DNA from 3 places in the Bradyrhizobium sp. USDA 376 genome. Region 2 is predicted to be linked to each of the others. Evidence: predicted binding sites of a transcription regulator. Region 2 holds the regulator's gene; each other region holds the start of a gene.
The links. Region 2 encodes PhoB, which activates phosphate uptake and scavenging genes when phosphate is short. Its sites were predicted from a motif close to TGTCATNNANCTGTCAT; they were not measured.
Positions count from the first base shown of each region.

Region 1: ugpB (sn-glycerol-3-phosphate ABC transporter substrate-binding protein UgpB) is a predicted target of PhoB. The motif match lies at 1,444-1,460, and genes of this name have one in related genera.
Region 3: pstS (phosphate ABC transporter substrate-binding protein PstS) is a predicted target of PhoB. The motif match lies at 1,395-1,411, and genes of this name have one in related genera.

Region 1 is NZ_JBSSGN010000001.1:2,887,796-2,891,069, reverse strand. It holds gene ACVJ19_RS13635 (CaiB/BaiF CoA transferase family protein) at 1-1,122, shown strand, start outside; gene ugpB (sn-glycerol-3-phosphate ABC transporter substrate-binding protein UgpB) at 1,515-2,831, shown strand; gene ugpA (sn-glycerol-3-phosphate ABC transporter permease UgpA) at 2,880-3,274, shown strand, end outside.
Region 2 is NZ_JBSSGN010000001.1:3,322,286-3,325,559, forward strand. It holds gene pstB (phosphate ABC transporter ATP-binding protein PstB) at 1-614, shown strand, start outside; gene phoU (phosphate signaling complex protein PhoU) at 626-1,342, shown strand; gene phoB (phosphate regulon transcriptional regulator PhoB) at 1,365-2,072, shown strand; gene ACVJ19_RS15530 (IS110 family RNA-guided transposase) at 2,302-3,274, shown strand, end outside.
Region 3 is NZ_JBSSGN010000001.1:8,233,500-8,236,773, reverse strand. It holds gene ACVJ19_RS38845 (ABC transporter permease) at 1-61, opposite strand, end outside; gene pstS (phosphate ABC transporter substrate-binding protein PstS) at 296-1,351, opposite strand; gene hisC (histidinol-phosphate transaminase) at 1,459-2,511, opposite strand; gene ACVJ19_RS38830 (FAD-binding oxidoreductase) at 2,738-3,274, shown strand, end outside.

The sequences.
Region 1 (3,274 bases), 430 kb from region 2:
CAGATTCTCGCCGACCACGGCGCCGACGTGATCAAGGTCGAGCCGCCAGCGGGCGACGAGGTGCGCGAATGGGGCCCTCCCTTCCACGAGGAGGATGCGGCCTATTTCGTCGGCATCAACCGCAACAAGCGCTCGATCGGCCTCGACCTCGCCTCTGAGGGCGGTCGCGTCGTGCTGCTCAAGATGCTGGAGACGGCCGACGTCCTGATCGAGAATTTCAAGCCGGGCACGCTGGAGAAATGGGGCATCGGCAACGACGTGCTGCGCGAAAAATTCCCGCGCCTCGTGCATTGCCGGATCTGCGGCTTCGGCGCCGACGGGCCGCGCGGCGGCAACCCCGGCTATGACGCCATCATCCAGGCCATGACCGGCATGATCGCGGCGACCGGCTCGCCCGAGAGCGGGCCGATGCGGATCGGCGTGCCGCTGGTCGACATCACCACCGGCCTTTATGCCGCGATCGGCATCCTGATGGCCCTGTCGGAGCGGCAGCGTTCGGGCAAGGGCCAGTTCCTGGAGACCACGCTGTACGAGACCGGCCTTGCGATCATGCATCCGCACACCGCGAACTATTTCATGCATGGCAAGCCGCCGGGCCTCACCGGCAACGAGCATCCCAACCTCGTGCCTTATGCGATCTTCCCGACGAAGACCGACAACATCTTCATCGGCGTCGGCAATGACGGCACCTTCCGCAAGCTCGCCAAGGAGATCGGCAAGCCCGAGCTCGGCACCGATCCGCGCTTTGCCCGCAACAAGGACCGCATCGCCAATCGCGAGGCACTGCGCGCCGAGCTGGCCGCCGTGTTCAGCCAGCACGAGGCCGAGCCGCTGTGCAATCGCCTGCTCGCGGCCGGCCTGCCCGCAGGTCCGGTGCAGAAGATCGACCAGGCGTTGACGAACCCGCATACGATCGCGCGCGGCGATATTATCGAGAAGGACTGGTACAAGGGCGTGGCCTCGCCGATCCGGCTCGACCGCAGCAAGCCGAGCCTGCGCCGCCTGCCGCCGAAATTCAGCCAGCACGCAGCCGAGGTGCTGGGCGAGTTCGGCTACTCCAAGTCCGAGATCGACGCGATGGTCGAAAAGGGCACGGTCTGCGGCCCCGAGCGGAAGCGCTAGACGGTGCGCTCCCTCTCCCGCTTGCGGGAGAGGGTCGGGGAGAGGGTGTCTCCGCAACGGGACAATCCCCGAGAGGATAGAACCCTCCCCCGGCGCTACGCGCCGACCTCTCCCGCAAGCGGGAGAGGTTAAGGGAGACCGGAGCTGCACCGGTTCTACCCAACGCCCAGAGCCGATCACCCGCCTCACACAAATCCAATGCCGCACTGCGGCGCGCCCACGCGTGTGCAGCGCGAACGGCTGCTTCTGTCCGCGGCGCATTCGCCTATTTGACGGCTTCCCTTTTCCAGCGCTTGCCGCTTTCGTTTCGGCCGCTTACACAGTCATGTGAACGTCATATGGCGCTGCTAGCGCAAGCGCTTCTTTAGTGACGGGCAAGGGAGGTTTTCTTGATGGCTCTTCGACATTTTGGCGCGGCTGCAGCTGTTGCACTCACGGTTGGTCTCGGCGCTTCGCCCGCCCTGGCCGTGACCGAAATCCAGTGGTGGCATGCGATGACCGGCGCCAACAACGACGTCATCGTCAAGCTCGCCAACGACTTCAACGCGTCGCAGACCGACTACAAGGTGATCCCGACCTACAAGGGCAACTACCCCGACACGATGAACGCCGGCATCGCCGCCTTCCGCGCCGGCAACGCCCCGCACATCATGCAGGTGTTCGAGGTCGGCACCGCGACCATGATGGCCGCGACCGGCGCCGTGAAGCCGGTCTACAAGCTGATGGCCGAGACCGGCGAGAAGTTCGATCCGAAGAACTACCTGCCCGCGATCACCGGCTACTACTCGACCTCGAAGGGCGAGATGCTGTCGTTCCCCTTCAACTCGTCGTCCACGGTCATGTGGATCAATCTCGACGAGCTGAAGAAGGCCAATGTCGAGATCCCCAAGACCTGGCCTGAAGTATTCGAGGCCGGCAGGAAGCTGAAGGCGGCCGGTCACGACACCTGCGGCTTCTCCGGCTCCTGGATCACCTGGGTCAATCTCGAGCAGCTCTCCGCCTGGCATAACGTGCCGCTCGCCAGCAAGGCCAACGGCCTCGACGGCTTCGACACCGTGCTCGAATTCAACGGCCCGCTCCAGGTCAAGCACCTCGAAAACCTGGTCGAGCTGCAGAAGACCAAGGTCTACGACTATGCCGGCCGCACCAACACCGGCGAAGGCCGCTTCACCTCGGGCGAATGCCCGATCTACCTGACCTCCTCGGCGTTCTTCGGCAACGTCAAGGCGCAGGCGAAGTTCAACTTCACCGCGGTGCCGATGCCGTATTATCCGGACGCCAAGGGCGCGCCGCAGAACTCGATCATCGGCGGCGCTTCGCTCTGGGTGATGGGCGGCAAGCCGGCCGACGACTACAAGGGCGTCGCGAAGTTCCTGACCTTCCTCTCCGACACCGATCGCCAGGTCTACATCCACAAGGCCTCGGGCTACCTGCCGATCACGAAGGCGGCCTACGCCAAGGCGAAGGAAGAGGGCTTCTACAAGGACCAGCCCTATCTCGAGACCCCGCTGCTCGAATTGACCAACAAGGAGCCGACCGAGAATTCGCGCGGCCTGCGCCTCGGCAACATGGTGCAGCTGCGTGACGTCTGGTCGGAGGAGATCGAGCAGGCGCTCGCCGGCAAGAAGACCGCCAAGCAGGCGCTCGATGCCGCCGTCGAACGCGGCAACACCATGCTGCGGCAGTTCGAAAAGACCGCCGTGAAGTAAGGCGACTGGCGGCAGGCCGGTCACCCGGCCTGCCGCTTCCGGGGCATCATGCAAAAGCAATCCATTTTCCAGTCAAAGCTGTTGCCCTATGCGCTGGTTGCGCCGCAGCTCGCGATCGTCCTGATTTTCTTCTATTGGCCGGCCTTGCAGGCGGTGATCCAGTCCTTCCTGCTCCAGGACGCTTTCGGTCTCTCCACCACCTTTGTCTGGTTCGACAATTACATCGAGCTGTTCAAGGACCCCGCCTATTTCGAAGCGGTCGTCCGCACCTTCTTCTTCTCGTTCGCGATCGCGATCTCGTCGCTGTCCTTCGCGCTGCTGCTCGCCGTGATGGCGGACAAGCCGCTGCGCGGCTCGATGCTCTACCGCACGCTGCTGATCTGGCCCTATGCGGTCGCGCCGCCCGTGGTCGGCGTGCTCTGGATCTTCATGCTGCATCCTTC
Region 2 (3,274 bases):
GCATCTTCAACCGGATGTACGACCTCTATCCGGGCCAGCGCGTCACCGGTCAGCTGATGCTCGACCAGACCAACATCCTCGACCCCAAGCTGGACCTCAACCTGCTGCGCGCCCGCGTCGGCATGGTGTTCCAGAAGCCGACGCCGTTCCCGATGACGATCTACGAGAACATCGCCTTCGGCATCCGTCTCTATGAGAAGATCTCGAAGTCCGAGATGGACGACCGCGTCGAGAAGGCGCTGCGCGGCGGCGCGCTGTGGAACGAGGTCAAGGACAAGCTCAACGCCTCGGGCCTGTCGCTCTCCGGCGGCCAGCAGCAGCGCCTCTGCATCGCCCGCACCGTCGCGGTGCGCCCCGAGGTGATCTTGTTCGACGAGCCCTGCTCGGCGCTCGACCCGATCTCGACCGCCAAGGTCGAGGAGCTGATCCAGGAGCTGTCCGAGAACTACACGATCGCGATCGTCACCCACAACATGCAGCAGGCGGCGCGTGTCTCGGACAAGACCGCCTTCATGTATCTCGGCGAGCTGATCGAGTTCGACGACACCAGCAAGATCTTCACGTCGCCGAGCGATCGGCGCACGCAGGATTACATCACCGGCCGGTTCGGCTGAGGAGACAGGACATGGGTTCTGAACATACCGCAAAAGCCTTCGACACCGACCTCCAGGAGCTCACTCGCCTGGTCGCCGAGATGGGCGGGATTGCCGAGCGCATGATCGTCGATTCCGTCGACGCGCTGATCCGCCGCGACGTCGCGCTCGGCCAGCGCGTGGTCACCACCGACGCAGATCTCGACGCGCTGCAGAAGCGCATCGAGGAGCGCGCCGTGCTCACCATCGCGCGCCGTCAGCCGATGGCGGTGGATCTGCGCGAGATCGTCGGCGCCATGCGCGTTGCGACCGATCTGGAGCGCATCGGCGACCTCGCCAAGAACATGGGCAAGCGCGTTGCCGCGCTGGAGACCGATTTCCATCCGCTGAAACTGTTCCGCGGCCTGGAACACATGACCGATCTCGTGCAGCAGCAGGTCAAGTCGGTGCTGGACGCCTATGCCGCGCACGATCTGCCGGCGGCGATGGCGGTGTGGAAGGGCGACGAGGAAGTCGACGCCATCTGCACCTCGCTGTTCCGCGAGCTCCTCACCTACATGATGGAGGATCCGCGCAACATCTCGTTCTGCATCCATCTGATGTTCTGCGCCAAGAACATCGAGCGGATCGGCGACCACGCCACCAACATCGCCGAGACCGTGTTCTACATGATCGAGGGCCAGGCCATCACCGACAAGCGGCCGAAGGGCGACATGACGACCTTCGCCACGACGGTCCCGAATACCTGAAGACTCAAGGAGCGACGAGCCGATGGGCGCACGCATTATGGTGGTTGAGGACGAGGAAGCTCTCACCGAGCTTCTCCGCTACAACCTCGAAGGCGACGGCTATGACGTCGAGACGGTGATGCGCGGCGACGACGCCGACACCCGCCTCAAGGAGCACATCCCGGACCTGATCGTGCTCGACTGGATGCTGCCGGGCCTCTCCGGCATCGAGCTGTGCCGGCGGCTGCGCACCCGCCCCGAGACCAAGCAGCTTCCGATCATCATGCTCACCGCGCGCGGCGAGGAGAGCGAGCGGGTGCGCGGGCTTGCGACCGGCGCCGACGACTACATCGTCAAGCCGTTCTCGGTGCCGGAGCTGCTGGCGCGGGTGAAGGGCCTCCTGCGGCGCGCCAGCCCCGAGCGGCTCGCCACCGTGCTCGCCTATGGCGACATCGAGCTCGATCGCGAGAAGCGCCGCGTGGCGCGCTCGGGCCGGCCGATCGATCTTGGCCCGACCGAATATCGCCTGCTGGAGTTCTTCCTGGAGCATCCCGGCCGCGTGTTCTCGCGCGAGCAGCTGCTCGACAGCGTCTGGGGCCGCGACATCTACATCGACGAACGCACCGTCGACGTCCATATCGGCCGCCTGCGCAAGCTGCTCAATCTCGGCCGCGAGCAGGACCCGATCCGCACCGTCCGCGGCGCGGGCTACGCGCTCGATGATCGCTTTGCGAAGGCCGAGCAGACGTAAGGCTTGCAGGCGTTTGTTTGGCGAGCTGTCGCCACACGCTCAGTGTCGTCCCGGACAAGCGTAAGCGCAGATCCGGGACCCATAACCACAGGGCGTGATTGTTTTGCGAAAAGGTAACTCCGAGTCCCCGTAACCACACACCTTGCGGTGGCTGATGGGGTGGACGGCCCCCTACGGCATCAGTGTGCCAGAATGAGGTTGTTGCAAATCTCAGACAAGGGAGCCGTCCGTGAGCGAGATTATCCGAATTGGGATCGATACGTCGAAGCATATTTTTCAACTGCATGGGGTGGACGCGGCGGAGCGGCCAGTGCTGCGCAAGCGGCTGACGCGCAAGCAGATGCTGGAGTTTTTTGCCAAGCTGCCGGCGACGCAGGTGGGGATGGAGGCCTGCGGGGCGGCGCATTACTGGGCGCGGGAGCTGGGCAAGCTGGGCCACGAAGTGAAGTTGATGGCGCCACAGCACGTGAAGCCCTATGTCAAGCGCAACAAGAACGACGGGCGCGACGCTGAGGCCCTGTGCGAGGCGATGAGCCGGCCGACGATGCGGTTCGTGCTGGTGAAGAGTGCCGAGCAGCAGGCCGCGTTGATGCTGACGGGCTTGCGCGAGCAGATGATCGCCCGGCGCACCCAGCTTAGCAACATGATCCGCGGCTATGCGGCTGAGTTCGGGATCACGGCGGCCAAGGGGCTCAGCCAGGTCGAGCCGCTGTTGGCGCAGATCGCGCAAGACGAAAGCGTGCCGGAACTGGCGCGCGATCTGTTGGCGCAGCAGGGCCGCCAGTACGCGCAGTTACAGGAGGAACTGAAGACAATCGAAGCCAGGCTGAAGGCCTGGCACCGTGCCAACCCGGACAGCCGGCGCCTTGCAGAGATTCAAGGGATCGGGCCGATCGGTGCGCCTGAGCTGATCATGAAGACGCCGGATCCGCACGCGTTCAGCTCCGCAAGGCATTATGCGGCCTGGATTGGGCTGTCTCCGAAAGACCATTCCACTGCCGGCAAAACCCGTCTCGGCAAGATCACCCGTGCTGGAGACGAGCGGCTGCGCAGCGTCCTGGTGGCGGGAGCGACCGCCGTGATCAAGCAGGCCATGTGCGGCCGCGGTCATCCGTCACCTTGGCTGTTGGCCCTGCTCAAGCGCAAGCCGCCCAAGCTCGCAGCCGTGGCGCTCGCCAACAAGAATGCCCGCATCGCCTGGA
Region 3 (3,274 bases), 4.9 Mb from region 2:
CGGCGTCGGCATCGCCGATCAGAACGAAGGCGGCGCCGATGGATCGCGCGAAGTCGTTCATCCGGCCGGACGCTTCGGCGATGGACAGAATGCCTCGGGATTGACGATATCGAGGGCGCGCAACTGCTTCACGACCTGGTCTCTGCGAGTCTTGTTAAGGTACACAGAATACCCAGGGCGAACGATTTGGAAACGCGTTTCGTCCACAAAATGTGTGCCAGTACCGCGTTGCACAGGCTTCCCGGACGTGTCCGAACAGCGTTTCGCGTTGATCCGTCGGTCGATCTTTCGCGCCTCAACGTTTCACGGCGGTCGACACGGAGACCGTGGGGGCTGCTTCAAGGCTCTGCTGCCAGTAGCGCTCGATCTGGTCGATCAGGGCGGTGGGCAGCGGAACGTAGTTGAGGGTTGCGGCCTGGGCTTTTCCATTCTCCAGCGACCAGCGGACGAAATCGATCGCGGCTGCCGATCGCTCCTGTGATTTCGGCGTCTTCGGCATCAGCACGAAGGTGGTGGCCGTGATCGGGTAGGCGTCTTCGCCGGGTGCGTTGGTGAGCACGAGATGGAAATCCTTCTCCGCCTTCCAGTCCGCGCTCGAGGCTGCCGCCTGGAACGAGGCGGCATCGGGGACCACGAAATTGCCGGCGCTGTTCTGCACGATGCCGAAGGAGATTCGATCCAGTCGCTGCAGGGCGTAAGTGTATTCGAGATAGCCGATCGCGCCAGGCACGAGACTGACCAGCGAGGCGACGCCGTCATTGCCCCGGCCGCCGAGGCCGAGCGGCCATTCGACCGAGGTGCCTTCGCCGACGCTCGTCTTCCATTGCGGGCTGACTTTCGAGAGGTAATTCGACCAGTTGAACGTGGTCCCGGATCCGTCGATGCGATGGACCACCGTGATCGGCGCATTCGGCAGCCAGATGTCGGGATTGATCGCGCGAATGGCCGGATCATTCCAGGATTTGAGCTTGCCGAGATAGATGTCGGCGAGCATCCGGCCGGTGAAGCGGATCTGGCCGGGCTTCACGCCGTCGATGTTGACGACAGGCACGACGCCCCCGACCACGATCGGGAATTGCATCAAGCCGAGGCGGTCCAACTCCTCGGGGGCGAGCGGCATGTCGCTGGCGCCGAAATCGACGGCTTCCTTCTTGACGAGGCCGAGGCCGATGCTGGAGCCGACGGCCTGATAGCTGACGATGTTGCCGGTCTTCGCCTTGTACGCGTCGATCCATTTCGCCATCACGGGCGAAACGAAGGTTGAGCCGGCTCCTTTGATCTCGGCGGCCAGGCTTTGCGTGGCGACGAGCAGAGCGGTGAGGATGATCGGGAGCTTGATGGATTTCGTCATGTGCGCGACGCTAACAGGTCGGGCACGCGGCCGATGTGGCCTATGTCACAAAAACGTCACAAGGCGACTCCGTCGCGCCCGGTAAAATGCGGCCGCGAGACCTTGGATCAGATCAACCCGCGCAGCTCGTCGATCAGCCGGCCGCACTGCTCATCCGTTCCGACCGTGATGCGCAGGAAGTCCTCGATGCGAGGCTTCTTGAAATGCCGGACCAGCACGCCACGCTGGCGAAGCGCGGCCGCGAGATCGGCACCGCTCCGGCTGCGATGGCGCGCGAACACGAAGTTTGCAAGCGAGGGCAATACCTCGAAGCCGAGTTGCCCGAGATCGCGCGCCAACACGTCGCGGCTTGCGATGATGCGGGCGCGGGTCTCGATGAACCACGCCTCGTCCTCGATGGCGGCGACGGCGCCGGCGATGGCGAGACAATCGACGGGATAGGAGTTGAAGCTGTCCTTGACCCGCTCCAACGCCTCGATCAGCGGCCGCTGGCCGATGGCAAAGCCAACCCGCAAGCCCGCGAGCGCGCGCGACTTCGAGAAGGTCTGGATGACGAGCAGATTGTCGTGGCGCGCAACGAGCGGCACGGCGCTCTCGGCGCCGAAATCGACATAGGCCTCGTCCACCACCACCAGCCGGTCCGGATTCTCCGCGAGCAGCGCAGCGATCGCCTCGCGCGGAAGGGCAATGCCGGTGGGCGCGTTGGGATTGCAGAGCAGGATGGCGCTCGACGCTCGCCTGTAGCTGGCGGTCTCGATCCTCATCGCGGCATCGAGCGGCACTTCCTCGTATGTTATGCCATAGAGGCCGCAATAGACCGGGTAGAAGCTGTAGGTGACATCGGGAAACAGAAGCGGCGTATCGTGCTTCAGAAGCGCCTGGAAGGTGTGGGCCAGAACCTCGTCCGATCCGTTGCCGACGAACACCTGCTCGGGCGCAACGCCGCCATAGGCCGCGATCGCCTCGCGCAGGCGCGTAGCGTGCGGATCGGGATAGAGGCGTAGCCGCTCCGCAGCCGACGTGATAGCCGTCAGCACGCGCGGCGAGGGCGGATAGGGATTCTCGTTGGTGTTGAGCTTGACGACGCCGTCCTGCTTCGGCTGCTCGCCCGGCACGTAGGGCGAAAGCGTGTGGACGACCGGACTCCAGAAGCGGCTCATGATCTCCAATCCGGGTTGATCCGGCACAGTAGGGGATGCAGGGCCTTGGCGGAAGTGCATCTGCCTTCAGCATCCCCCGGTCGATCCGCGCGGGCCTCACGGCCAGTGACGTTCCCCCAGGCGCGGCCTTCATGCTAGCCTCATCGTGCAAACGCAAGACCTGAAAACAACAAAGAAGGCCGGCGCAGCCCAAGGCTGCGCAGAAGAGCCGCAAAGAGAGGAACGCATGCCGGGTGCAGCCCTTGTCACCGCTCCCTCCATTCCGACCGCGCCCGTGACGCCGGTCATTCTCGATCGCTTGCAGGCGATCGTCGGCGACAAGGGCCTGATCCTGGACGAGCACGACAAACGGCCGTTCGTGACCGACTGGCGCGGCGAGCTAGCAGGGCAGGCTGCAGCGGTCGTGCGACCGGCCAGCACCACGGAAGTCTCCGCGGTCGTCAAGCTCTGCCATGACAACGGCATTGCCATCGTTCCGCAGGGCGGCAACACCGGCCTGATGGGCGGTGCCACGCCGTGGCCTGCGCATCGCGGCATCCTGCTCTCGCTCGGCCGCATGAACCACGTGCTGCATGTCGATCCCGTCGGCTACACCATGACGGTGGAGGCGGGTTGCATCCTCCAGACGCTTCAGGACACCGCCGCGCGCCATGACCGCTTCTTTCCGCTCAGCCTGGGCGCCCAGGGCTCGTGCATGATCGGGGGTAATCTCTCCACCAATGCCGGCGGCGTGCAGGTGCTGCGCTATGGCAACGCCCGCAAT